DNA from 4 places in the Streptomyces sp. NPDC091287 genome. Region 1 is predicted to be linked to each of the others. Evidence: riboswitches for the same ligand, from Rfam matches in the RefSeq annotation. Region 1 holds a riboswitch; each other region holds the start of a gene.

Region 1 (5,451 bases):
TAACCTTCTGTACGTCCTGTACATTTCTTACGGACGGACAGACGGATGGTCAGCTCCAGGAGAGAGGCACCGCCATGATCCGCCCCGCCGCCCGCTACGTACTGCCGGAGTTCACCGAGCGCACCGCGACCGGAACCCGGACGCTGGACCCGTACTCCAAGCTGCTGTCCGAGCGGATCGTCTTCCTCGGGAGCCCGGTCGACGACATCGCCGCGAGCGACCTCATCGCCCAGTTCATGTATCTGGAGCACGCCGATCCGGACCGGCCCCTGTCGCTCTACATCAACTCCCCCGGCGGCACGTTCCAGGCGATGGCGGCGGTCTACGACACGATGCGGTTCCTGACCTGCGAGGTGGAGACCTTCTGTCTGGGGCAGGCGGGCTCCTACGCGGCGGCCCTGCTGGCGGCCGGGGCGAAGGGGCGCCGACATGCGCTGCCCGGCGCGCGGGTAGTCATTCAGCAGCCCGCCATGGAGGAACCGATGCGGGGCCAGCCGTCCGACCTGGAGATCCACGCGCGCGAACTGGTGCGCACCCGCGAGATGTTCGCGGCCATGCTGGTCCGGGACACGGGCCGGACCGCGGAGCAGATCACCGCCGACATCGAGCGCGACACCATCCTCGACGCCAAGGCCGCCCTCGCCTACGGGCTGGTCGACCACGTCATGGAGAACCGCTGACTCTCCCGGCCGCCGTACGACGCGAGGTGAAACGCCGATGGAGCCACCCCAGTTCCCGCCCCTGCCCGCGCTGACCCGGGCCGAGGGCGAGTTCGTCGACTGCTATCTGGCCGTGCTCGACCAGGTGGGCCGGATCAACCCGGCCCGTGGCAGCGACACCTACAGCGCGCTGCGGGCCGCCCAGGCCCTGGCCTCCCGGGCGGCCGCGCTGCGCGACGCCCTGGCCCTGATGCACGAGCGCGGCGAGTCGCGGATCCACGCCGCCACCCTGGCGCGGGCCCTGCGCGTCCTGGACGGGGAGCGCCGGGCGGGCCGGGTCGCGGTGCCGCCGCCCGTGAACTGACCGGCCCCGCGCACGGGAAGCGCGCTACGGGAGCGGGCCGGTCGGTCCCGCGCACGACACGCCCGGTCGGGGGACCGATTCGTCTCGCTCGTTCGGCGTAGGCGATCACCCGCCCGAGCGACGGCTCAACTTGCGTTCGATGCGCGGTCCGTACTCGAAATGCCCCCTTTCGTCGCTGGTACGAGGGTGTGCGCCCGGCTCGCGGGCGAGCGCGAATCCGACCTGTCCACCCGAATGGATCAGTGGTGAGGAGACTCACAAACCGCTGTTTCAGCTCGGAATTCCGGCATCGAGTGAGTCAAGATCCCTGGGACGACAAGCCCCCGCCACCGCGGCGGGGCGGTCCGGGCGGACGCCGAGTCCTGCCGCCGCCCGGATGACTGGTCGACAGGAGTGGATCGGCAGGAGTGGAGGACCCGAGCACAACGGGCCGCCCGGGAGACCGGGAAGCCCTCGGGGTGAAGCCGCGACAGCGGCCGGGCAACTTCGCCAGCCCGAACCCGACAGGTCATCCTTCACAGGCGGCTGACGAAGGGTTGCGCATGTCTGCGCAGGTTCATGTCCCGTCTCTGTTCGCCCGGGTCGGTACGGCCTCGGTACTCACCCTGGCTGTGACGTCCACGATGCTGGCGCCCGGTCTGGTGAACGATGCCGAGGCCGCCACCCACTCGACGAAGGCCCTGAAGGTCGCCGCGTCGAAGAAGGGGGCTCCCTACAAGTACGGAGCGGCCGGTCCCAGCCGCTTCGACTGTTCGGGGCTGACGGTCTATTCGTTCAAGAAGGCCGGCAAGAAGCTTCCCCGCACGGCACAGCAGCAGTACAACAAGACCCGCCACATCGGGAAGTCGCAGCGCAAACGCGGCGACCTCGTCTTCTTCCATTCGGGTCGCAGCGTCTACCACGTGGGCATCTACGCCGGGGCCGGGAAGATCTGGCACTCCCCCAAATCGGGGGACGTGGTGAGACTGGCCAAAATCTGGTCCAAGAGCGTCTGGTACGGACGGGTCCGCTGACCCACCGACCGGACGCTCTTTCCGTGCGGGCGGCCCGGCCCGGCCCCTCCTCGGGGCCGCCCGCATACCGCCCGCGCCCTCAGCGCAGCAGGGGGCCGGTGACCAGCGCCAGTCCCAGACCGGTGAGCGCCACACCGCTGCCGCCCTCGATGGCGCGGGCGGTACGCGGGCGGCGCAGCCACCGGCCCAGCCGGTCCACGAGCAGGGCGACGGCCGGGAACCAGATCAGCGCCAGCGCCACCACCAGGGCCGCGAGCAGCAGGGTCCTGGGCAGCGGCGGCTGACCGTGGGGCACGAACTGCGGGAGCAGGCTGAGGAAGAGGACCGGGGCCTTCGGGTTGAGCGCGTTGGTCAGGAACCCCTGACGCAGCGCGCGTCCGAACTCCCCGGTCACGGGCCGCCCCGGCTCGTCCTCCCGCGTACCGGAGGGTGAGCCGGAGCTGTCCTGCGAGGGCCGGCGGCGGATCGCGTACAGCGCGCTGATCCCGAGGTAGAGCACGTACGCGCCGCCGAGCAGCTGGACGGTACGGAAGAGCACCGGCATGGTCACCAGCACCGCGGCGAGTCCGGCGACCGCGAGCGCGGTGTGCACCAGCAGCCCTCCGGCGACGCCGAACGCGGTGGCCAGGCCCGCGATGCGCGAGGCCAGGGCGTTGCGTACGACGACGGTGAAGTCGGCGCCGGGCAGTGCGACCATTCCGGCGGCGACCCCGGTGAAGGCGATCAGTTGTGCGTCCATGGGTCCACCTTGGACCGGCGGAGCCTTTAGCATGTATTTGCAATCTTCTGGGTCTGCCTAAAGGAACGCTTTCATGTACGACCCGACACGGCTCGCGGCACTCGTGGCGGTCGCGGAGGCCGGATCGATCACCCGGGCCGCCGCCCGCCTCGGCTACACCGCACCCGCGCTCTCCCAGCAGCTGGCCAAACTGGAGCGGGAGGCCGGGGCGGCACTGCTCGTGCGCCACCACCGCGGGGCGCGGCTGACGGCGGCGGGCGAGCTGCTGGCGGGCCGGGCCCGGCGAGTCCTGGACGAGCTGGACCAGGCGCGGCACGAGCTGGCTCAGCTGGCCGGGCTCTCGGGCGGCAGGCTGCGGGTGGGGACGTTCACGACGGCCGGGATCCATCTGCTGCCGCCGGTCCTGAGCGCGTTCCGGCGGGCCCATCCGGAGGTCGAGCTGGCCGTCGCCGAATACGAACCGCCGGGCGGCATCGCCGCAGTGGTCGCGGGCGAGGTGGATCTCGCCCTGACCCACGCCTACGAACCGGCGGCGGCCGAGCCCCCGTCGGCGGGCGTTCTCGTCGAACCCCTGCTGGTCGAGGAGCTGGTGCTGGTCGCCTCGGTGGGCCACCGGCTCTCCGAGGGCACCGGGCGGCTGCCGGTCGGCGAGCTGGCGGGGCGGCCGCTGATCAGCAGCGCGCCCACCCATCCGCCCCGGCGCGGGGTCGAGAACGCGCTCGCCGAGGCCGGGGCGACACCGGCGGTGGTCTGCGAGTCGCCCGGGTACGCGCTGGTGTGCGCGCTGGTCAGCGCGGGGCTCGGGGTGGCGGTGGTGCCGGAGATGGTCGCCTCAATGTCCTCGGCCCCGCTGTCGGTCCGGCGGCTGGAGCCCGCCTCGTTCCGCCGGACCATCTCGGTCGTGCACCGGGGCGACCGGTCGACCGCGGCGGCGGCGACGCTGCTCGCGCTGCTGCGCAGCGGCTTCGGCCGTGGGAGCACGGCCCCCGCGCGATGAGCCTCACCGGGGTCAGCCCTGGATCGGGACGACCCAGGGGAGGGCGATCCAGACCGTCTTGCCGCCCTCGGCGGTCGGGGTCACCTGGAGCCGCCCGCCACGCTCCTTGGCCAGGGCCCGAATGATGACCATGCCCCGGCCGTTGTCCTGCCGGACGGCGGCGGGCAGCCGCTGGGGCCAGCGGGGGTGACTGTCCGTGACGCCGAGATACAGCTCCTCGTCGCGTTCGAGGCGCAGATCCACGGTGAAGGTGGGCGACTGGCCGAACGTGTGCTGGACGGCGTTGGTGGCCAGCTCCGAGATGATCAGCCGGATGGTGTCGGCGAACTCGGTGTCGTCGGGCAGCCCCCATTGGGCCAGGGTCCTGGCCACATGTCTGCGGGCCGACGAGACCGAGACCGGATCGGTCGGCAGCGTGACGGTTGCTTCCTGATGGTCTGCCATGGCGACGCCGTCCCTTTCCCGCCCTGGCCGACCGGCGGCCGGCCAGGATTGTGCTTCGCGCCAGATTGCCATTGATGCAGCTCCCTGTAACGACGTTCGGCCAAGATATGCATATATCTGTCGCTCGAAGCGGTGAATTCGGGACCCGTACGGCGTGGACGGGCGGCACACTGACCCCTCTGCGGGCCGGCCCCGGTGACGGACCGGCCCTTCCCGACAGCAGAAGGAGACCGGCATGCTGCACGGCCCCGTCGTCCGACGCCGCAAGCTCGGTGAGGAGCTGCGGAGTCTGCGCCACGCCTCCGGGCTGACCAGCCGGGACGCGGCGCGGCTGCTCGGCTGGCACCAGTCGAAGGTGAGCCGCATCGAGACGGGCGCGAGCGGGGTGACGCCCGCCGACGTGTCACGGCTGCTGGACGTCTACGCGGTGCGCGACACCCAGTTGCGTTGCCTGCTCGAAGTCCTCGCGGGGTCGGCGGGCGGCGGCGGTTCGGGCTGGTGGCATGCCTACCGCGGGCTGATCCCGCCGCAGTACCGGGACTTCATCAGCCTGGAGTCGCAGGCCAGCACGGTCCGGACGCTGGAGACCTCGGTGGTGCCGGGGCTGCTCCAGACCGCCGGATACGCACGTGCCGTGACCCGCGCCTCGCTGGACGGCTTACCGGACGGCCGGCTCGACTCGCTGGTCGAGGTCCGGCTGACCCGCCAGCGGGTGCTGCGCGCGAGTCCGCCGCTGCGCTTCACCGCCGTGCTGGACGAGGCGGTGCTCCGCCGCGAGGTGGGTGGGCCGCAGGTGATGAGGGACCAGCTGCAACATCTGATCCAGGTTGCCCAACTTCCGCATGTGCAACTGCAGTTGCTGCCGTTCTCGGTCGGCGGATACGTCGGCCTCACCGGACCTTTCGTTATTTTCTCTTTTCCGAACATTTCTGATCTGGATGTGGTCGTTCTTGACCACTTGACGAGTAGCCTCTACCTGGAGCGGAAAGAAGACCTCGACGCGTACAGCTCGGCCTTCCGTTCCTTGCAGGCACACGCGCTCTCACCAGAACGCTCGCTGGACCTCATCACCGAGATCAGACGCAGCTGAGGGGCCGCCATGTCAGACCGTCTCGCACTGTCCGCCGCAACACCGTCGTCCACCGCGCCGCCCACCCCGCGGTGGCGGCGCAGCAGCCGCTCGACCGGGATGAACAACTGCGTGGAGACCGCCCTGTTGGGCGGCGCACTCCTCG
Region 2 (5,451 bases), on a different contig from region 1:
ATGACGGTCTCCGACTCACCGCCCTCGTTGCCCTCGACCCAGGCGGAGTACGCGTCGGCGGTGTCGATGAAGTTGCCGCCGGCCGCGACGTACGCGTCCAGGACGGCGAAGGACTGGTCCTCGTCCGCCGTCCAGCCGAAGACGTTGCCGCCGAGGGCGAGGGGGAAGACCTGGAGGTCGGAGGTGCCGAGAGTGCGCGGAGAAGTCATGTGGAGGTTCAACGGGCCGGGGCGGGGACGGTATTCCGCCGCCCGCCGGACCGTACCGTCCCCGGACAGACCGGCAGCCCTGACGTCGGGGGGTGTGCGTCAGGGCTGCCGGGGTTGCGGGGCGGCGACGAAGGACGTCAGCCGCGGGGCCGGGAGGTCAGACGTTCAGGCCCTTGCTGTTCAGCCAGGCCATCGGGTCCATCGCGGAACCGCCCGCGGTGCGGACCTCCAGGTGGAGGTGGACTCCGGTGACGTTGCCGCTGTCGCCCATGCGGCCGATGGTCTGGCCGGTGGTGACCTTCTGGCCGACGGAGACCTCGATCGAGGACTGGTGGGCGTACCAGATCTCCGTGCCGTCCTCGAGTTCGAGGACCGTGCGGTAGCCGTACGAACCGGAGTAGCCGGCCGACGTGATCGTGCCGCTGTGCACGGCCTTGAGCGGCGCACCGGCCGACCCGGCGAAGTCGAGACCGGTGTGCTGGCCCGAGGACCAGAGCGCGCCGGACTGACCGTAGGTCGAGGTGATCGTGTACGAGAAGGTGGGGAGGGAGAAGCTGGCGGCGAGCTTGGCGAGCCGCTCGGCCTCCTTCTTCTTCTTCGCCGCTTCCTCCGCCGCCTTCTTCTTCGCGGCGGCTGCGGCCTCGGCCTCGTCCTGCTGCTTCTTGGCCTCGGCGGCGGCGGTCTCGGCCGCTGCCTTCTCGGCGGCGGCCTTGGCCTCGGCGTCGGCGCTGGCCTGCTGCTGCTCGGCCTGCTGGAGGATCCGGGCGCGCAGCGCCTCGCCCGCGTCGGTGCCCTGCTCGGCCTCGGCGGTGGTGAGGCCGGCGGTGGTGAGCGGCGCGGACGCGGCGACCGGGGCGGGCGCAGCCTCGTCGGACATCAAAGACCCGACGCCGGGAAGGGACTTGGCGTCGGGGAGGTTGTCCACGATGGAATCGGGAAGAGAGATGGAGACCGGCGCCTTGTCCTGCGCGGTGGCCATACCGCCCGCACCGACGGCCGCTATGACGCCGACCCCGAGGACGGTGGAGCTACGGGCCAGACCACGCTGCTTGGCGACGCGGTGCTTGCCGCGCACGGGACGGATGGACTCCGCGGTGGGGTTCCATTCCTCCCAGGTGCGCTCCTCGCCACCGAAGGTGTCGGCACCGAAGGTGTCGGCACTGAAGGGTGACGGGGCCTCAGGGGCAGGCTTGTTGGACGCCACGTGGGCGCACTCCTTTCCTTCCTTCTCGCCTACCGGGTTAGCTGACGGGTTCGGAGCAGGAAGGTCTCCTACGGGCCCCTCCGTCTCTCACGAGACGCAGGCGTCCGATTCACCCCATGTAGGTGGTTCCCCGGTTCCCTTGCGGAATTCGGCGCTCGCGCGCGGCGCCGTCTCTGACGACGACTGTGACGACCGCGCTGCGTTATCGAACGTTAATAGACAGACGGGCTCTATTCCAAGCTGTTCCTGTTGATCATTAACGAACACGGTGGGGATGTACGGGTCACAAGCGGGCGGAATCGGGCGACTTGACCGCGGCTCGGCCACACCACTTCTTCTGACGGTGTGTCAAATGTTATGCGGAGTGGTGCTCTTCGATCACGCACCGTGTCACCGCCCTGTCGTCGTCCCGCCGACGCCTCGCCGATGCCCCGTCATCGCCCCGTCATCGCCCGGTCATCGCCCGGCGTCGTCGCCCCGGCCCACGATCTTCACCGTCGTCCGGCGCACGGGCTGCCCCTCCGCCGGCCGGCCGACCGCGATGAGCGCCATGTCGTCCGTGGTCCGCCCGCCGGTGTGCAGCCGTACGTCGTCCGTCAGCGCCGACAACAGCTCCTCCGGGCCCGGGAAGATCCGGCCGCGCAGCCGGGCCGCCGGATCGTAGAAGACCCCGTTCGGGTCCCGGGCCTCGGACAGGCCGTCCGTGAAGGCGAGGAGCGTCGCCCCGGCGGGCATCGCCCACTCGTCGGACCGGTCCGGCCACACCCCCAGGTCCATCCCCAGCGGCATGGCGGGCACCGAGGGGGCCAGCACCTCCAGGGCACCGTCGGCGTGCAGCAGGATCGGCTCGGGGTGACCGCGGTTGACGAGGCGCAACGAGGCCGAACCTGGCGGGATCTCGGCCAGCACGGCGGTGATGAACCCCTCCATGGCGTCCAGCCCGTACCGCCGCGTCCCCTCCCGGGCCAGCGCCCGCTCCAGCCGCTGCGCGACACCCTCCAGCGAACGCTCCTGCTCGGCCGCCTCCCGGAACGCCCCGATGATCACCGCCACCGCCTCGACGGCGTCCAGCCCCTTGCCGCGTACGTCGCCGACAACCAGACGTACGCCGTACGGAGTGTCCGCGACCGCGAACAGGTCGCCGCCCACGAACTCGTCCGCCTGCGCCGCCTCGTACCGCGCGGCCACCTGGAGTCCGCCGATCCGCTCGGCCGGGGTCGGCAGCACGGCCCGCATGGCGGTCTCCGCGATGACCCGGGCCGAGGCCAGTTGTTCGTTGCCGCGCCGCACGACGCCGTTGATGACGAGGGCCAGCACCGAGCCCGTGAGCACGGTGATCATCTCGATGACCGGGACCACCTGGGTGGACGTCCCGTCGGAGAGCCGCATCGCGGTGACGGAGAGGACCGCGGCGATCCCCGTGCGGACGGTCCGGGACTTGGAGAAGAACGGCGCGGCGATCAGCGGGGCCGCGACGAACAAGGGGACCGCGGTGAAATTGGGCGGAGCCAGCGAGTCGAACAGCAGCCCGCCGAGGATCAGCAGAGCGGGCAGCATCCGGACGAACCGCCCGGTGCGCCGCCCGTCGGACGTCAGCTGGCCCTCCCGGGACCCGAACACCACCCGGCCCACGGCGTCGAAACTCCCCACCGTGCCGCTGCGCCGCTCGTCGGCCATCCCCACCTGTGCACTCCTGCCCGGTCCACCCACGGCTGCGGACGGTACCGCGCCCCGCCCAGGCTTCCCGGAGCCGCGCCGAGCGGCTACTCCGCATCGGCCGAATAGGGGGAAGGCGGACGGCGGTCCGGCCTTCCATGGTCAGTCGGAGAGCCGGTGTTCCGCGTATACCGTCAGTGCGTCCCGTACGAAGGCGGCGGTGCCGTCCCCGTAGCGATCGTAGTTCTTTCCGAAGCGGGGATCGGCGACATACATCTCGCCGAGCCCGATCACGTACGAACGGCTGGGCGCCTTGGCCGAGGACAGCCACGCACAGTGCCGCCGCGCGAGGTCCTGCGCCTCGGCCCCGTCGGCGGCGAGCCCCGCCTCCCTGGCCCGGCCCCAGGCGCGCGCGATGGCCTCGTGCTCGTCCTGGAACGCCTTCTTCTGCTCATCCCCGAGCGAACGCCACCAGCGGTCGCCCTCCTCGTAAGCGTCCCGGCCCCAGCGCTCGGTGACCTCCTGCTCGTGGGCGGTGTGGTCGAAGCCGTCGAACACTTCATCGGCCATGAGTTCCATCCCCTCCTGCGTCTTGTGGAGAGTGGTCCGCACCGAGGCGATCTGCCGCCCGATGCGCGCCTGCTCCTGTTCGAGCAGCCGCAGATGCGCCCGCAGCGCCACCGCCGTGTCCCGCTGCCCCGCGAGCACATCCTTGATGGCGGGCAGCGAAAGACCGAGCTCCCGCAGCAGCAAAATGCGCTGCAGCCGGACGAGGGCGTCCTGGTCGTAGTAGCGGTAGCCGTTGCTCCCGATCCGGCTCGGCGCGAGGAGACCGAGGTCCCCGTAGTGCCGGAGCGTGCGGCTCGTGGTGCCGGCCTGTCTGGCGATTTCCTGAATGGACCACTCCATGCCGGAAACGCTAGATCTTTACGCTGCGTCAAGGTCAAGCCGCACCATCACGGCTCGGGAAACGGTCTGGGAAACGACTCGGGCCCGGCACGCTGTGCGTGCCGGGCCCGGGTCTTCAGTAGCGGGGACAGGATTTGAACCTGCGACCTCTGGGTTATGAGCCCAGCGAGCTACCGAGCTGCTCCACCCCGCGTCGGTAAACACAACTCTACGGCATCCCCGGCGCGCCTTTGACCAATTACGGCGGAGCTCCCCCGGGCCGGGGTCCGGCGAGCAGCCGTCAGGGGGCCCTCCACGGCTTTTGCCCCGATCCACATGAGATCTTTACGAGAGTCCGCACCCGACCGTAGGGCTGCGGCAGGCGGAGCGACGACGGTGCTCGCGCCGCAGAGAAGAAGAGGGTGATGTGGTGCGGGACGGAACGGGCGCGACGGACGAGTCGGGGGCGATACGCGACGGCCGACCGGGACGAAGGCTGACGTGGCCGTGGTTCCTGGTGATCGTCGCCGTGTACGCGGGCATCATCCAGGGTCTCGGATTCCTGATCGGCGTGGACACCAGCTCCTCCGCGAGCCAGTTCCCCACCACGGAATCCCTCGTGCGCAACGCGCTGATACCGATCGGGGCGTCGATCGTGTTCGCCGCCGCCGTCGTGACCTGGCTCGGCTGGTGGGGCGAGGTCCTGCGCTACCGCGCACCCGTTCGCCGCTGGGTGCGCTGGGTCCCGGTCTCCATGCTGGCCGTCGCCCTGCTCGGCCTGAACTACGGTCACCTCGGCGATCAGAGCGCCTCCCTGGTGGTCAGTCTGCTCCTGCTGGGCCTGTTCGTCGGCGTGGGCGAGGAGCTCATGTTCCGCGGCATCGGCGTGCAGGTCTTCCGCCGGGCCGGGCTCACCGAGGGCAGGGTCGCCCTCTTCTCCTCGCTCGTCTTCGGCCTCGTACACGTGAGCAACGCCTTCGGCGAGGGTGCGCAGGCCCTCCTCCAGGCCCTCGTCGTGTCCACCTCGGGGTACTTCTTCTACCTGTGCCTGCGCGTCGGCGGGGTCATCCTGCTGCCGATGCTCGTCCACGGGCTGTGGGACACCAGCCTGATCTCCAACCTCGTCGGCGACGAACCGCAGGCATCGCTGGGCATGGCCCTCGTCATCCTCCTCCAGGTCGTCCTGATCATCGTGCTGCTCGTCAGGCGCCGTTCCATCGAGCCCGAGGCGGCGGAGATCCCCGCCTGAGCAACCCCGCGGCGGCCGGGGGACCGCAGAAGTTTGTCGTGGACGGGCCAATCCGCCCGCGCCACGGCTCCGAATAGACGACATCAGCGACCGAACGTTGTTCCGGCCCCGCGCCGGAACTTCCGGAAGGGGATGCGTCTTCGTGATAGCCCGCCGTACAACTCGCCTCGCCGCACTGCTCGTCCTGCCCGCCGCGCTCACCCTCGGGGTGGCCGTGCCCGCCCTGGCACACGAGGGGCACCCCG
Region 3 (5,451 bases), on a different contig from region 1:
GGGTCCTCTACTGCGACCACGCCTTCCACGGCCTCACCACCGGCTCCCTCTCGGTCAACGGGGAGAGCGGCTTCCGCGACGGCTTCGCCCCCCTGCTGCCGGACACGGCCGTCCCGCTCGGCGACCTGGACGCACTGCGCCGCGAGCTGGAGCGGGGCGACGTCGCAGCCCTCGTCGTGGAGCCCATCCAGGGGAAGGGCGTGCACGCCGCGCCGCCCGGCTATCTGCGCGGGGCGCAGGAACTGCTGCACCGGCACAAGGCGCTCCTGATCGTCGACGAGGTGCAGACGGGCCTCGGCCGGACCGGGGACTTCTACGCCTACCAGCACGAGGAGGGGGTGGAGCCCGATCTGGTGTGCGTCGCCAAGGCGCTCTCCGGCGGCTATGTGCCCGTCGGCGCGACCCTCGGCAAGGACTGGATCTTCCGCAAGGTCTACTCCTCGATGGACCGGGTCCTCGTCCACTCCGCGAGCTTCGGCTCCAACGCCCAGGCGATGGCGGCCGGCCTCGCCGTGCTGACGGTGATGGAGGACGAGGAGACCGTCGCGAACGCCCGGCGCACCGGCGACCTGCTGCGCGAGCGGCTGGCGGCCCTGGTGGACCGCTACGAGCTGCTGCACGAGGTCCGCGGGCGCGGGCTGATGATCGGCATCGAGTTCGGCAGGCCGTCCTCGCTCAAGCTCCGCAGCCGCTGGACCATGCTCCAGGCGGCCCGCAAGGGCCTCTTCGCGCAGATGGTCGTGGTGCCGCTGCTCCAGAAGCACCGGATCCTCACCCAGGTCTCCGGCGACCACCTGGAAGTGATCAAGCTGATCCCGCCGCTGGTCATCGGGGACGCGGAGGTGGACCGCTTCGTGGCGGCCTTCACATCCGTCATGGACGACGCGCACAGCGGCGGTGGACTGATGTGGGACTTCGGCCGGACGCTGGTCAAGCAGGCCGTGGCCCATCGCTGACCGCTCAGCTGCGGGAACGATGAGAATTGCCTCTGAGGCAAGTTATTTGCCCCAGAGGAAAGATCCTGGCCCAATGGAGCCATGAACCCTCCGGACGAGGGGGTGCCGGACGAGCTCCCCGGCGTCGCACCCCGACTGCGCGACCTGCGCCGCGATCGCGGCCTCACGCTGGAGGCCGCCGCCGGCCGGGCCGGACTCTCCCCGGCCCATCTCTCCCGGCTGGAGACCGGCCGCAGGCAGCCCTCGCTGCCGATGCTGCTGGGCCTCGCCCGTATCTACGGTACGACGGTCTCCGAGCTGCTCGGCGAGCAGCCGCCCGAACGGGACGCGATCGTCCGCGGCGGCGGCTTCGAGGGGGCGGAGGCCGACGGCTGGATGTACCGGCAGGCAGGCGGATCGGGCCGCGCGATGCAGGCGCTGCGGGTGCGCGTTCCGTACGGGGCCCAGGGCGACCTGGTCCGGGTCCATCCCGGCGAGGAGTGGCTGTACGTCCTGGAGGGGCGGCTGCGGATCGGGCTCGGCGACACCGTCCACGACCTCGAACCCGGCGACAGCGCTCACTTCGACTCGCTCACCCCGCACCGGATCGCGGCCATCGACCGCTGCGGCGCGGAGCTGCTCTTCGTCCACTCCCTGCTCCAGAGCCCCGCCGCCGAGCTGTGCCTCGGCAACGCCCTCCACGCGCGCTGACCGGCCGTCCCGCCGGCTGCATCCTTCGCTCCACCGGCCGCGAGGCCGACAGAGAGGACCGTCATGTCCGATTCCGAGCACTACGACCCGCTGGGCCCCGGCCGCCGCGAGAACGAGGACCCGCAGGAGAAGCGGATGCCGCGCGGCGTCATCATCCGGCTCTTCGCCTATCTGGTGGCGGGCCACGTCATCGCGGGCTTCCTCTACCTGCTCTTCGTGGTGGCCGGGAGCAAGTGACGGCGGTCGGACGACCGCCCGTCCCGGACGGATCGCTTCCCGTCCGGGTCAGCCCTGGTCGAGCAGGCGCTCGCGCAGCCGCTCCCGGGTCCCGGGGGAGACCTTCAGCCCCTCCGACAGGTAGCGATCCGTCGTTCCCCAGTGCTCCTCGATGGTCGTGAAGGCCGCCGCGAGGTAGGCGGGCCGCGCCCCGAAGAGGGGGTCCAGCAGCTCCAGCACCTCGGGCGACATGCCGGTGTCGGACGCGTCGGAGCGCTTCACGGCGTAGCGGCGGTGGGGATCGTTGGACTTGAGGTAGTCCTCCTCGATCGCCTCCGGCTCGACGCCGACCGCCAGCAGGGCGACCGCGATCGAGAGACCGGCCCGGTCCTTGCCCGCCGCGCAGTGCATCAGGGCGGGGACGCTGTCCTCGGCCAGGGAATGCAGCACCCGGCTGTGCTCGGCGGTGCGGTCCAGAATCGTCGCGCGGTACATCCGGATCATGCGGTCGACGCCCTTGCCGTTCGCGAGGACCGAGCGCAACTGCTCGATGTTCCCGTCGCTCACCAGCCGCCAGAACTCCGCGCCGTCGGCCGGGTCCGAGAGCGGAATGCTGACATTACGGACACCGGTCAACTCGATGTCGTATCCGTCGAGCCGGTGGTCGGCGGAGTGGCGGAAGTCGAAGATCGTGTGCAGCCCGAGCCCGCCGAGGAAGGCCGCGTCCTCGGCCGTGGCGTGCGCCAGGTGGCCGCTCCGGTAGAGCCGCCCGAAAGCGGTGCGCCGGCCGTCCGCGGTGGGGAGCCCGCCCACGTCGCGGAAGTTACGGACTCCGGTCAGCACGGTCTCTGTCGGCGGGACCTGCGGCACCTGTTGCGTCACGGTGGCTCCTGGGATCTCTGGCGTCGGCGCGGCTCGCCGGCGAGGGCGCTCCCGTGACGATACGACATCGATTCGACGGAAAATCATCACGGTCGCGCACCCCGGTGCGGGGTGCCGAGGGGGTCGGCCTGACCGGGCGTCAGGGGTGAAGCCGACCGCGTGTCCGTATTGGTGCATTTCGCAGAACATGCCCCGCTAATGGGGGAGATGGGATTTCGGAGGTGAGCGGGATCATATCCGTGACCGTCCGTGGCGAGCGTGCCCCGGAGTATTCCCATTGCCCGTACGGAAATCCAAGATCCGTAATCCACGGAGTGTGACGGGAAATCCGGGGCGATATCGAATCGATGATTCCGGTGCGCAACCGATGGCTTGTTCTGCTCGTCCTTGCTCGCTTACGGTCGCCGCAATCCGGACGGACCGCCTAATCCTGCCGCCGCCCGGAATTCGCACCCACCCACTCACGCGTGGCAGGAGCGGGGGAACCAGGTAAGCCGCCGATCCGGAGCGATCCGGACCGGCTCGGGGTGAAGTCGCCGCAACGCGACCGGGCATCTCCAGCCCGAACCCGACAGCTCACCTCGCAGGCGCCGGAGAGGAACTTCCCATGCCCGCAAAGGGTAAGCACCGTCGTCCGAAGTCCGGCCCGATCTCCCGCGGCGTCCTCGTCGCAGGGACCGGCGGCGCCGCACTCGCCCTCCCGCTCATCGGCGCCACCGTCGCGAGCGCGGCGGACCAGGCCGCTCCGGCCGCGAAGCCCGCCGCCGCCTCGGTCGCCGCCGCGCACACCGCCCCGGCCACCGCCCCCGCCGCGTCGAAGGCCGCCCCGAAGACGTACGCCGTCGTCTCCGGCGACTACCTGGCGAAGATCGCGGCCGAGCACCAGCTCAAGGGCGGGTGGGAGAAGCTGTACCAGGACAACCGCTCCACCGTCGGCGAGAACCCCAGCCTGATCCACCCGGGCATGAAGCTGACCCTCGGCGCCAAGGGCTCCGCCCCGGCCGAGAAGTCCGCGGCTCCCGAGGCCGCCCCGAAGAAGGCCGCACCGGCGCCGAAGGCCGCGCCGAAGGAGGCCCCGAAGGCGGACACCGTCTCCGCCGATGACTCCGAGGGCTCCGGCAGCCCGTCGGGGACCGGCTCCTCCGAGGCCACCGGCTCCGGCTGGTCCGCCCCGCTGGCCAGCGCCAACGTCACCACCCAGTACCGGGCTTCCGGCGCCAGCTGGTCCAGCGGCTACCACACCGGCTCGGACTTCCAGGCCGCCTCCGGCACCCCCGTGCTCGCCATCGGCCCGGGCACCGTGGTCTCGGCCGGCAACAGCGGCTCGTACGGCAACGAGGTCGTCATCCAGCACGAGGACGGCATGTACTCCCAGTACGCCCACCAGTCCTCGCTCGACGTCTCCGTCGGCCAGACCGTCACCGGCGGCCAGCAGATCGGCCTCTCCGGCTCCACCGGCAACTCCACCGGCCCGCACCTGCACTTCGAGGTCCGCACCGGCCCGAGCTACGGCTCGGACATCGACCCGATCGCGTACCTGCGTCAGCACGGCGTCTCCGTCTGACGTCTCCGTCCGACCGGACGCGGCGAGAAGTGATCGAGGGGCGGTGCGCGGCGGCGCACCGCCCCTCCACTTATTCCGGCTTTACCAAAAACTGACCGGGTGGTCTATCTCACCACCCGTCAACCCCGTATTACGGTCGCGTAGGTCACATCGCACGATGCAGGATAAGTGCTTGTGGCAGACGATTCGAGAAACAACCAGCAGCACACCATCGGGTCGTACGCGGCGATTGGCGACAGTTTCACCGAGGGCGTCGGCGACCCCGGCCCCGACGGGACCTACCTCGGCTGGGCAGACCGCTTCGCGGTGCTCCTCGCCGACCGGCTCCCGGCCCCCGACGGGGCGACCGGCCCCGAGGACTTCCCGCACGGGGACTTCCGCTACGCCAATCTCGCCGTACGAGGACGTCTCCTCGACCAGATCGTCGAGGAGCAGATCCCGCGCGCCAAGGAACTGGCCCCCGACCTGGTCAGCTTCTGCGCGGGCGGCAACGACATCATCCGGCCCGGCACGGACCCCGACGATCTCGCCGAGCGCTTCGAGCGGGCGGTCGCCGACCTGAGCAACGCCGTCGGCACCGTCATGGTCACCACCGGCTTCGACACCCGGGGCGTGCCGGTGCTGCGCCACATGCGCGGCAAGATCGCCACGTACAACGTCCACCTGCGGGCCATCGCCGACCGCTACCGCTGCCCCGTGCTGGACCTGTGGTCGCTGCGTTCCGTGCAGGACCGGCGCGCGTGGGACAACGACCGGCTGCACCTCTCGCCCGAGGGCCACACCCGCGTGGCGCTGCGCGCCGCCCAGGTCCTCGGCCACGAGGTGCCCGCCGACCCCGACCAGCCCTGGCCGCCGCAGGCCCAGCGCAGCCCCTTCGACGCACGGCGCGACAACATCCAGTGGGCCCGCGAATACCTCGTGCCCTGGATCGGCCGACGGCTGCGCGGAGAGTCCTCCGGCGACCACGTCGAGGCGAAACGCCCGGACCTTCTGCCGCTCTAGGACCGGTCAGGGCTCCAGCAGAGGAAGCGCACGCCGGGACGGGCCCGGTGCCACGAGCCCGTCCGACGGCGCGCCCGCGCCCGGAGGGTGTCCTGCCGGTATCCGCTCCAGGACACCGCCCGCGAACACGTCGTACAGCGG
Region 4 (5,451 bases), on a different contig from region 1:
ATTTGCGCTGGCGTGGCGGGCTCATCATGCGTGGACTGCGCACCCTCCCGGTCGAGTTCGAACCGGGTAGCCGATCCGAAAAAAGTGACACAGTGTCAACTCTGTGACTTTCACGTGATCTGCGCTGCATCGACTTGTGACACACGTTCGAGTCCCGCTAGGTTCACGGTTCGACGCGTCGGTCGCACCTTGCTCACGCGTCACTTGGGCGCCGAAGCGGGCACGTCAATCCGCTGCGCGGCGCTCAGGTCACTCGCTTGTCAGTCGCACGGAAGGCATACCCATGGGCTCCGCGAACGGCAGACACCGCCGCCCTCGTCAGGCACCCGCCATCATCGTCGCCGCAGGTGTGACGGGATCGGCCATCGCCATCCCGCTGCTCGGCGCCGGCGGCGCGCACGCGGCCGAGGCCACCACCTGGGACCGGGTCGCGGAGTGCGAGAGCGGCGGCATGTGGAGCGCCGATCTCGGCAACGGCTACTACGGCGGGCTCCAGTTCTCGCAGGAGACCTGGTCGGCGTACGGCGGCACGGCGTTCGCGCCCCGCGCCGACCTCGCCAGCCGCTCGCAGCAGATCTCGGTGGCCGAGAAGGTCCTGGACGACCAGGGTTCGAAGGCGTGGCCCAGCTGTGCGGTGATCTCCGGCCTCGCGGTGGACGGCAGTCTGCCGGGCGTCGACCCGGGCACCTCGCCGTCCGCGGACCCCTCCGCCGACCCGTCCGCCGATCCCTCGGCGGACCCCTCGGCCGACCCGACCTCCACCCCGACCGACGAAGCGGACGCAACCGGCGAACCGGGTGAATCCGGCAAGGGTGAGAAGGGTGATGAGGCGGACAAGGGTGGTACGGGTGACGCGGAGAAGGGGAGCGAGGCTCCCGACTCCTCGGTGACGCCCTCCGCCCCGCCCGCCTCCGACGCCCCCGACGCCTCGGACCCCTCCACCGCCCCCGACGCCTCGACGGGTGAGGGCGGCCAGGGAGGCAAGCACCGGGGCACCCCCGCGCCCGAGGAGGCCGACGCGGGCCGGCAGGACGGCCCCCGTGAGTCCGGTCGGCACGCCTCGCGCGGCGAAGGCGACGCGCGGGACGGTGGCGCGGCGACCGCCGGCGGCTACACGGTGCGGCCCGGGGACAACCTCTGGGCGATCGCCGACGCCCAGGAGATCCCCGGCGGTTGGACCGGCCTGTACGAGACGAACAAGGGCCTCCTGGGCTCCGACCCGGACCTGATCCTGCCCGGCCAGAACCTGGACCTGGGCCTGGACCGTGGCGCGGGCGAGGGCGCGGACCGGGGTGCGGGCAAGAGCGCGGACCCGGCCGCGCCGGAGGGTGCCGAGACGCCCGCCGGGGCGCCCGCCACCAACTGATCGAATTCGGGAAAACACCCCGAAAATCGAGGCAGTTAAGAGACCTATGTCCACTTTTGCGTAAGTGAGACATGGGTCTCTTTGCTTCAACTGGCGCGTCTCGTCCGGCTGGTCCGGGCGAATCGCCCCCCACCTGCGGAAACACCCCGCCGACCAAGGTGAGTTCGGGTTGATTGCCCCCTATGTCCATCTTTGAATGTCGGGGTTGCCTGTGTTTACGGTCGGAACCGCTCGCACCGCGGGCCCCGTCGACCGTCACGCCGAATCCTGCCGTCGGTCGAAGGGAACAGACGCGTAAGCGCCGTAGGCAGGAGCGGGGGACCCAGGTAAGCCGCCGGGTCCGGACGCCTCGTCGAACCGACGAGGACGTACGGGGCCGGCTAGGGGTGAAGTCGCGAGCAGCACCGCGCGACCGGGCAACTCATCAGCCCGAACCCGACAGCTCACCTCGTAGGCGTCGGTGAGGAGATTCGTTCCATGCTGCTGAACAGCAAGGGCAAGCACCGCCGCCCGTCCAAGGCCACCCGTATCGCCACCCTCGCGGGTGTCACCGGTGCCGCCATCGCCGTCCCGCTGATGGGCGCGACCAACGCTTCCGCCGCCTCCGTCGAGACCTGGGACGCCGTCGCCCAGTGCGAGTCCGGCGGCAACTGGTCCATCAACACCGGCAACGGCTACTACGGCGGACTGCAGTTCTCGCAGTCCAGCTGGGCCGCCGCCGGCGGTACGCAGTACGCCTCCCGTGCCGACCTGGCCTCCAAGGACCAGCAGATCGCCGCCGCCGAGAAGCTCCTCGACCTCCAGGGCCCGGGCGCCTGGGCCTGCGCCGGCGCCGGCGGCCTCACCAACGACGGTGTGGACCCGGGCGTGAACACCGGCTCGGGCTCCGGCGAGAGCAAGCCCGAGCAGGCGCAGCCCGAGCGTCAGGCCGAGCAGCCCACCACGCGCTCCGAGCAGCGCGAGGCCCCCAAGGCCGAGAGCAAGAAGACCGTCACCACCCCGACCGGCGAGAAGGTCCAGAAGGGCGACGGCGAGTACAAGGTCAAGGCCGGCGACACCCTGAGCACCATCGCCGAGGCGGAGGGCGTCAAGGGCGGCTGGAGCAAGCTCTTCAAGCTCAACGACGACATCGTCAAGGACGCGGACCTGATCTTCCCGGGTCAGCAGCTCCACCTGAAGTAACCGCCGTCTCTCCTCCCCGGAGGAGAAGCGTCCGGCGGCACTTCTCCTCGCACGGCTTCCCGGCCCGGCGCGCTCATCCCCCCAGCGCGCCGGGCCGGGTTCTTCGTGAGCGGCGGGCGCCGATGGCCCGCATGCGTTCACCTCTTGTTATTACCACTCAGTAGATTTCTAGAGTTTTGTCCCGTGATGCAGGTCCTTGGGTCCTTTTTCGTCCCAGGAGGCGGGCGGTCGGCCGACCGGAGCGGCCGGGCCCGATAGGCTCGTGCCGCAAGGCCACAGTGACCCTGCACAACCAATGTCAGATCCCAGAAGGAGATGCCTCGTGCCGTCCATCGACGTCGTCGTAGCCAGGGAAATCCTCGACTCCCGGGGCAACCCCACGGTCGAGGTCGAGGTTGGCCTCGACGACGGCAGCACGGGCCGTGCTGCTGTTCCGTCCGGTGCCTCCACCGGTGCGTTCGAGGCCATCGAGCTTCGCGACGGTGACCCCAACCGCTACATGGGCAAGGGCGTCGAGAAGGCCGTCCTCGCCGTCATCGAGCAGATCGGCCCGGAGCTCGTCGGGTACGACGCCACCGAGCAGCGCCTCATCGACCAGGCGATGTTCGACCTCGACGCCACCGAGAACAAGGCCTCGCTCGGCGCGAACGCCATCCTCGGCGTCTCGCTGGCCGTCGCGCACGCCGCCTCCGAGGCGTCCGACCTGCCGCTCTTCCGCTACCTCGGCGGCCCGAACGCGCACCTGCTGCCCGTTCCGATGATGAACATCCTGAACGGCGGCTCGCACGCCGACTCCAACGTGGACGTCCAGGAGTTCATGATCGCCCCGATCGGCGCGGAGTCCTTCTCCGAGGCCCTGCGCTGGGGCGCGGAGGTCTACCACACGCTGAAGAAGGTCCTCAAGACCAAGGGCCTGTCCACCGGACTCGGCGACGAGGGCGGCTTCGCCCCGAACCTGGAGTCCAACCGCGCCGCCCTGGACCTCATCGTCGAGGCCATCAAGGAGGCCGGTTACGTCCCGGGCCGCGACATCGCGCTCGCGCTCGACGTCGCCGCGTCCGAGTTCTACAAGGACGGCGTCTACGAGTTCGAGGGCAAGTCCCGCTCGGCCGCCGAGATGACCGAGTACTACGAGGAGCTCGTCTCCGCGTACCCGCTGGTCTCCATCGAGGACCCGCTGTACGAGGACGACTGGGCCGGCTGGAAGGTCATCACCGACCGCATCGGCGCCAAGGTGCAGATCGTCGGCGACGACCTCTTCGTCACCAACCCCGAGCGTCTGGCCCGCGGCATCGAGGAGGGCTCCGCCAACGCCCTGCTCGTGAAGGTCAACCAGATCGGTTCGCTGACCGAGACCCTGGACGCCGTCGAGCTGGCCCAGCGCAACGGCTTCAAGTGCATGATGTCGCACCGCTCCGGCGAGACCGAGGACGTCACCATCGCCGACCTCGCCGTCGCCGTGAACTGCGGCCAGATCAAGACCGGCGCCCCGGCCCGCTCGGACCGCGTCGCCAAGTACAACCAGCTGCTGCGCATCGAGGAGATCCTCGACGACGCCGCGGTGTACGCGGGCCGTTCCGCCTTCCCGCGCTTCAAGGGCTGACCCGTAGCGTCAAGACGGTAGCCTCCGCCCGTCCCCGCACCCGGTCCCGTACCGTGTGCGGGGACGGACGTGTGTGATGGGGAGGCGGGAGACATGGCCGGGAAGGATCGCGACCGGTTCTCCACCGCGACCAGACTGCGGCTGCTCGGCGAGCAGACCGCGGCCCGCGTGTACCGATCCCAGAACCGCCGGCAGGCCCGCCGCTCCCGGCTCACCGGCCGGGCCGCGTTCCTGGCGCTGGTGGTCTGCTCCCTGGTGGTGGCGCTCGCCTACCCGATGCGGCAGTACGTCTCCCAGCGCGACGAGATCGCCGAGCAGGAGCGGCTCTCGCAGCAGGCGGAGCGGCGCACCGAGGAGCTGCGGGACGAGAAGGCGCGGCTCCAGGACGACGCCTACATCATGCGGCTGGCCCGCCAGCACCTCCACTACGTCCTCCCCGGGGAGACCGGCTACACCGTGGCCGACCCCGACGCGGCCCGGGACCGCCGCGGCGAGTCGGGCGCGAGCGACCGGCCGTGGCACTCGAACCTCTGGGACGGCGTGGACAGCGCCGACCGTAACGACGACCGCGACTGACACCGACCCCGTACGTCCCTCCGTACGTCCACCTCTACGAGCTTCCGAGCAGAACCAAGGCAGGCATGGAAACGCCCCCTCCGCAGACCGAGTCCACCAAGCCCACCGACGCGGACATCGCCGCGTTCGAGCAGCAGCTCGGCCGCCCGCCGCGCGGTCTGCGCGCCATCGCGCACCGCTGCCCGTGCGGCAACCCGGACGTGGTGGAGACCCAGCCCCGTCTGGAGGACGGCACGCCGTTCCCCACGACGTACTACCTGACCTGCCCCCGGGCGGCCTCGGCGATCGGCACGCTGGAGGCCAACGGGGTCATGAAGGAGATGACGGCCCGTCTGGAGACCGATCCTGAGCTGGCCGACGCCTACCGGGCCGCGCACGAGGACTACATCACCCGTCGCGACGCCATCGAGGTCCTGGAGGGCTTCCCGAGCGCGGGCGGCATGCCGGACCGGGTGAAGTGCCTGCACGTCCTGGTCGGCCACTCGCTGGCCGCCGGCCCCGGGGTGAACCCGCTGGGCGACGAGGCCATCGCGATGCTGCCCGAGTGGTGGGCCAAGGGCCCCTGCGTCACGCCCTGCGACGGGGCCGCCGAGGGGCGGGACGCATGACCCGGGTTGCCGCCGTCGACTGCGGTACGAACTCCATCCGGCTCCTCGTCGCCGACGTGGACCCCGCCACCGGCTCCTTCACCGAGCTGGACCGGCGCATGACGATCGTCCGCCTC

What was found. Region 1 has a riboswitch for cyclic di-AMP ahead of ACIQRW_RS30215 (C40 family peptidase). Riboswitches for the same ligand answer to the same signal wherever they lie in the genome.
Region 2: linked by a shared signal. The riboswitch ahead of ACIQRW_RS34665 (M23 family metallopeptidase) and the one ahead of ACIQRW_RS30215 (C40 family peptidase) in region 1 are both predicted to bind cyclic di-AMP.
Region 3: linked by a shared signal. The riboswitch ahead of ACIQRW_RS01165 (peptidoglycan DD-metalloendopeptidase family protein) and the one ahead of ACIQRW_RS30215 (C40 family peptidase) in region 1 are both predicted to bind cyclic di-AMP.
Region 4: linked by a shared signal. The riboswitch ahead of ACIQRW_RS16255 (transglycosylase family protein) and the one ahead of ACIQRW_RS30215 (C40 family peptidase) in region 1 are both predicted to bind cyclic di-AMP.

Annotation. Positions count from the first base shown of each region.
Region 1 is NZ_JBIVUV010000020.1:90,857-96,307, reverse strand. It holds gene ACIQRW_RS30225 (ATP-dependent Clp protease proteolytic subunit) at 75-680, shown strand; gene ACIQRW_RS30220 (hypothetical protein) at 718-1,023, shown strand; cyclic di-AMP (ydaO/yuaA leader) riboswitch at 1,377-1,562, shown strand; gene ACIQRW_RS30215 (C40 family peptidase) at 1,566-2,036, shown strand; gene ACIQRW_RS30210 (LysE family translocator) at 2,116-2,775, opposite strand; gene ACIQRW_RS30205 (LysR family transcriptional regulator) at 2,849-3,772, shown strand; gene ACIQRW_RS30200 (ATP-binding protein) at 3,785-4,216, opposite strand; gene ACIQRW_RS30195 (helix-turn-helix domain-containing protein) at 4,452-5,306, shown strand; gene ACIQRW_RS30190 (DUF397 domain-containing protein) at 5,316-5,451, shown strand, end outside.
Region 2 is NZ_JBIVUV010000026.1:96,539-101,989, reverse strand. It holds gene ACIQRW_RS34670 (aldo/keto reductase) at 1-209, opposite strand, end outside; gene ACIQRW_RS34665 (M23 family metallopeptidase) at 367-1,413, opposite strand; cyclic di-AMP (ydaO/yuaA leader) riboswitch at 1,425-1,577, opposite strand; gene ACIQRW_RS34660 (PP2C family protein-serine/threonine phosphatase) at 1,870-3,090, opposite strand; gene ACIQRW_RS34655 (MerR family transcriptional regulator) at 3,232-3,978, opposite strand; tRNA gene ACIQRW_RS34650 (tRNA-Met) at 4,098-4,171, opposite strand; gene ACIQRW_RS34645 (type II CAAX prenyl endopeptidase Rce1 family protein) at 4,388-5,206, shown strand; gene ACIQRW_RS34640 (hypothetical protein) at 5,349-5,451, shown strand, end outside.
Region 3 is NZ_JBIVUV010000001.1:278,738-284,188, forward strand. It holds gene ACIQRW_RS01145 (aspartate aminotransferase family protein) at 1-956, shown strand, start outside; gene ACIQRW_RS01150 (helix-turn-helix domain-containing protein) at 1,038-1,646, shown strand; gene ACIQRW_RS01155 (DUF6126 family protein) at 1,710-1,883, shown strand; gene ACIQRW_RS01160 (tyrosine-protein phosphatase) at 1,932-2,744, opposite strand; cyclic di-AMP (ydaO/yuaA leader) riboswitch at 3,189-3,349, shown strand; gene ACIQRW_RS01165 (peptidoglycan DD-metalloendopeptidase family protein) at 3,352-4,308, shown strand; gene ACIQRW_RS01170 (SGNH/GDSL hydrolase family protein) at 4,483-5,310, shown strand; gene ACIQRW_RS01175 (STM4011 family radical SAM protein) at 5,317-5,451, opposite strand, start outside.
Region 4 is NZ_JBIVUV010000008.1:283,972-289,422, forward strand. It holds gene ACIQRW_RS16245 (cytochrome P450) at 1-107, shown strand, start outside; gene ACIQRW_RS16250 (transglycosylase family protein) at 284-1,366, shown strand; cyclic di-AMP (ydaO/yuaA leader) riboswitch at 1,707-1,838, shown strand; gene ACIQRW_RS16255 (transglycosylase family protein) at 1,844-2,548, shown strand; gene eno (phosphopyruvate hydratase) at 2,844-4,151, shown strand; gene ACIQRW_RS16265 (septum formation initiator family protein) at 4,245-4,727, shown strand; gene ACIQRW_RS16270 (DUF501 domain-containing protein) at 4,793-5,335, shown strand; gene ACIQRW_RS16275 (exopolyphosphatase) at 5,332-5,451, shown strand, end outside.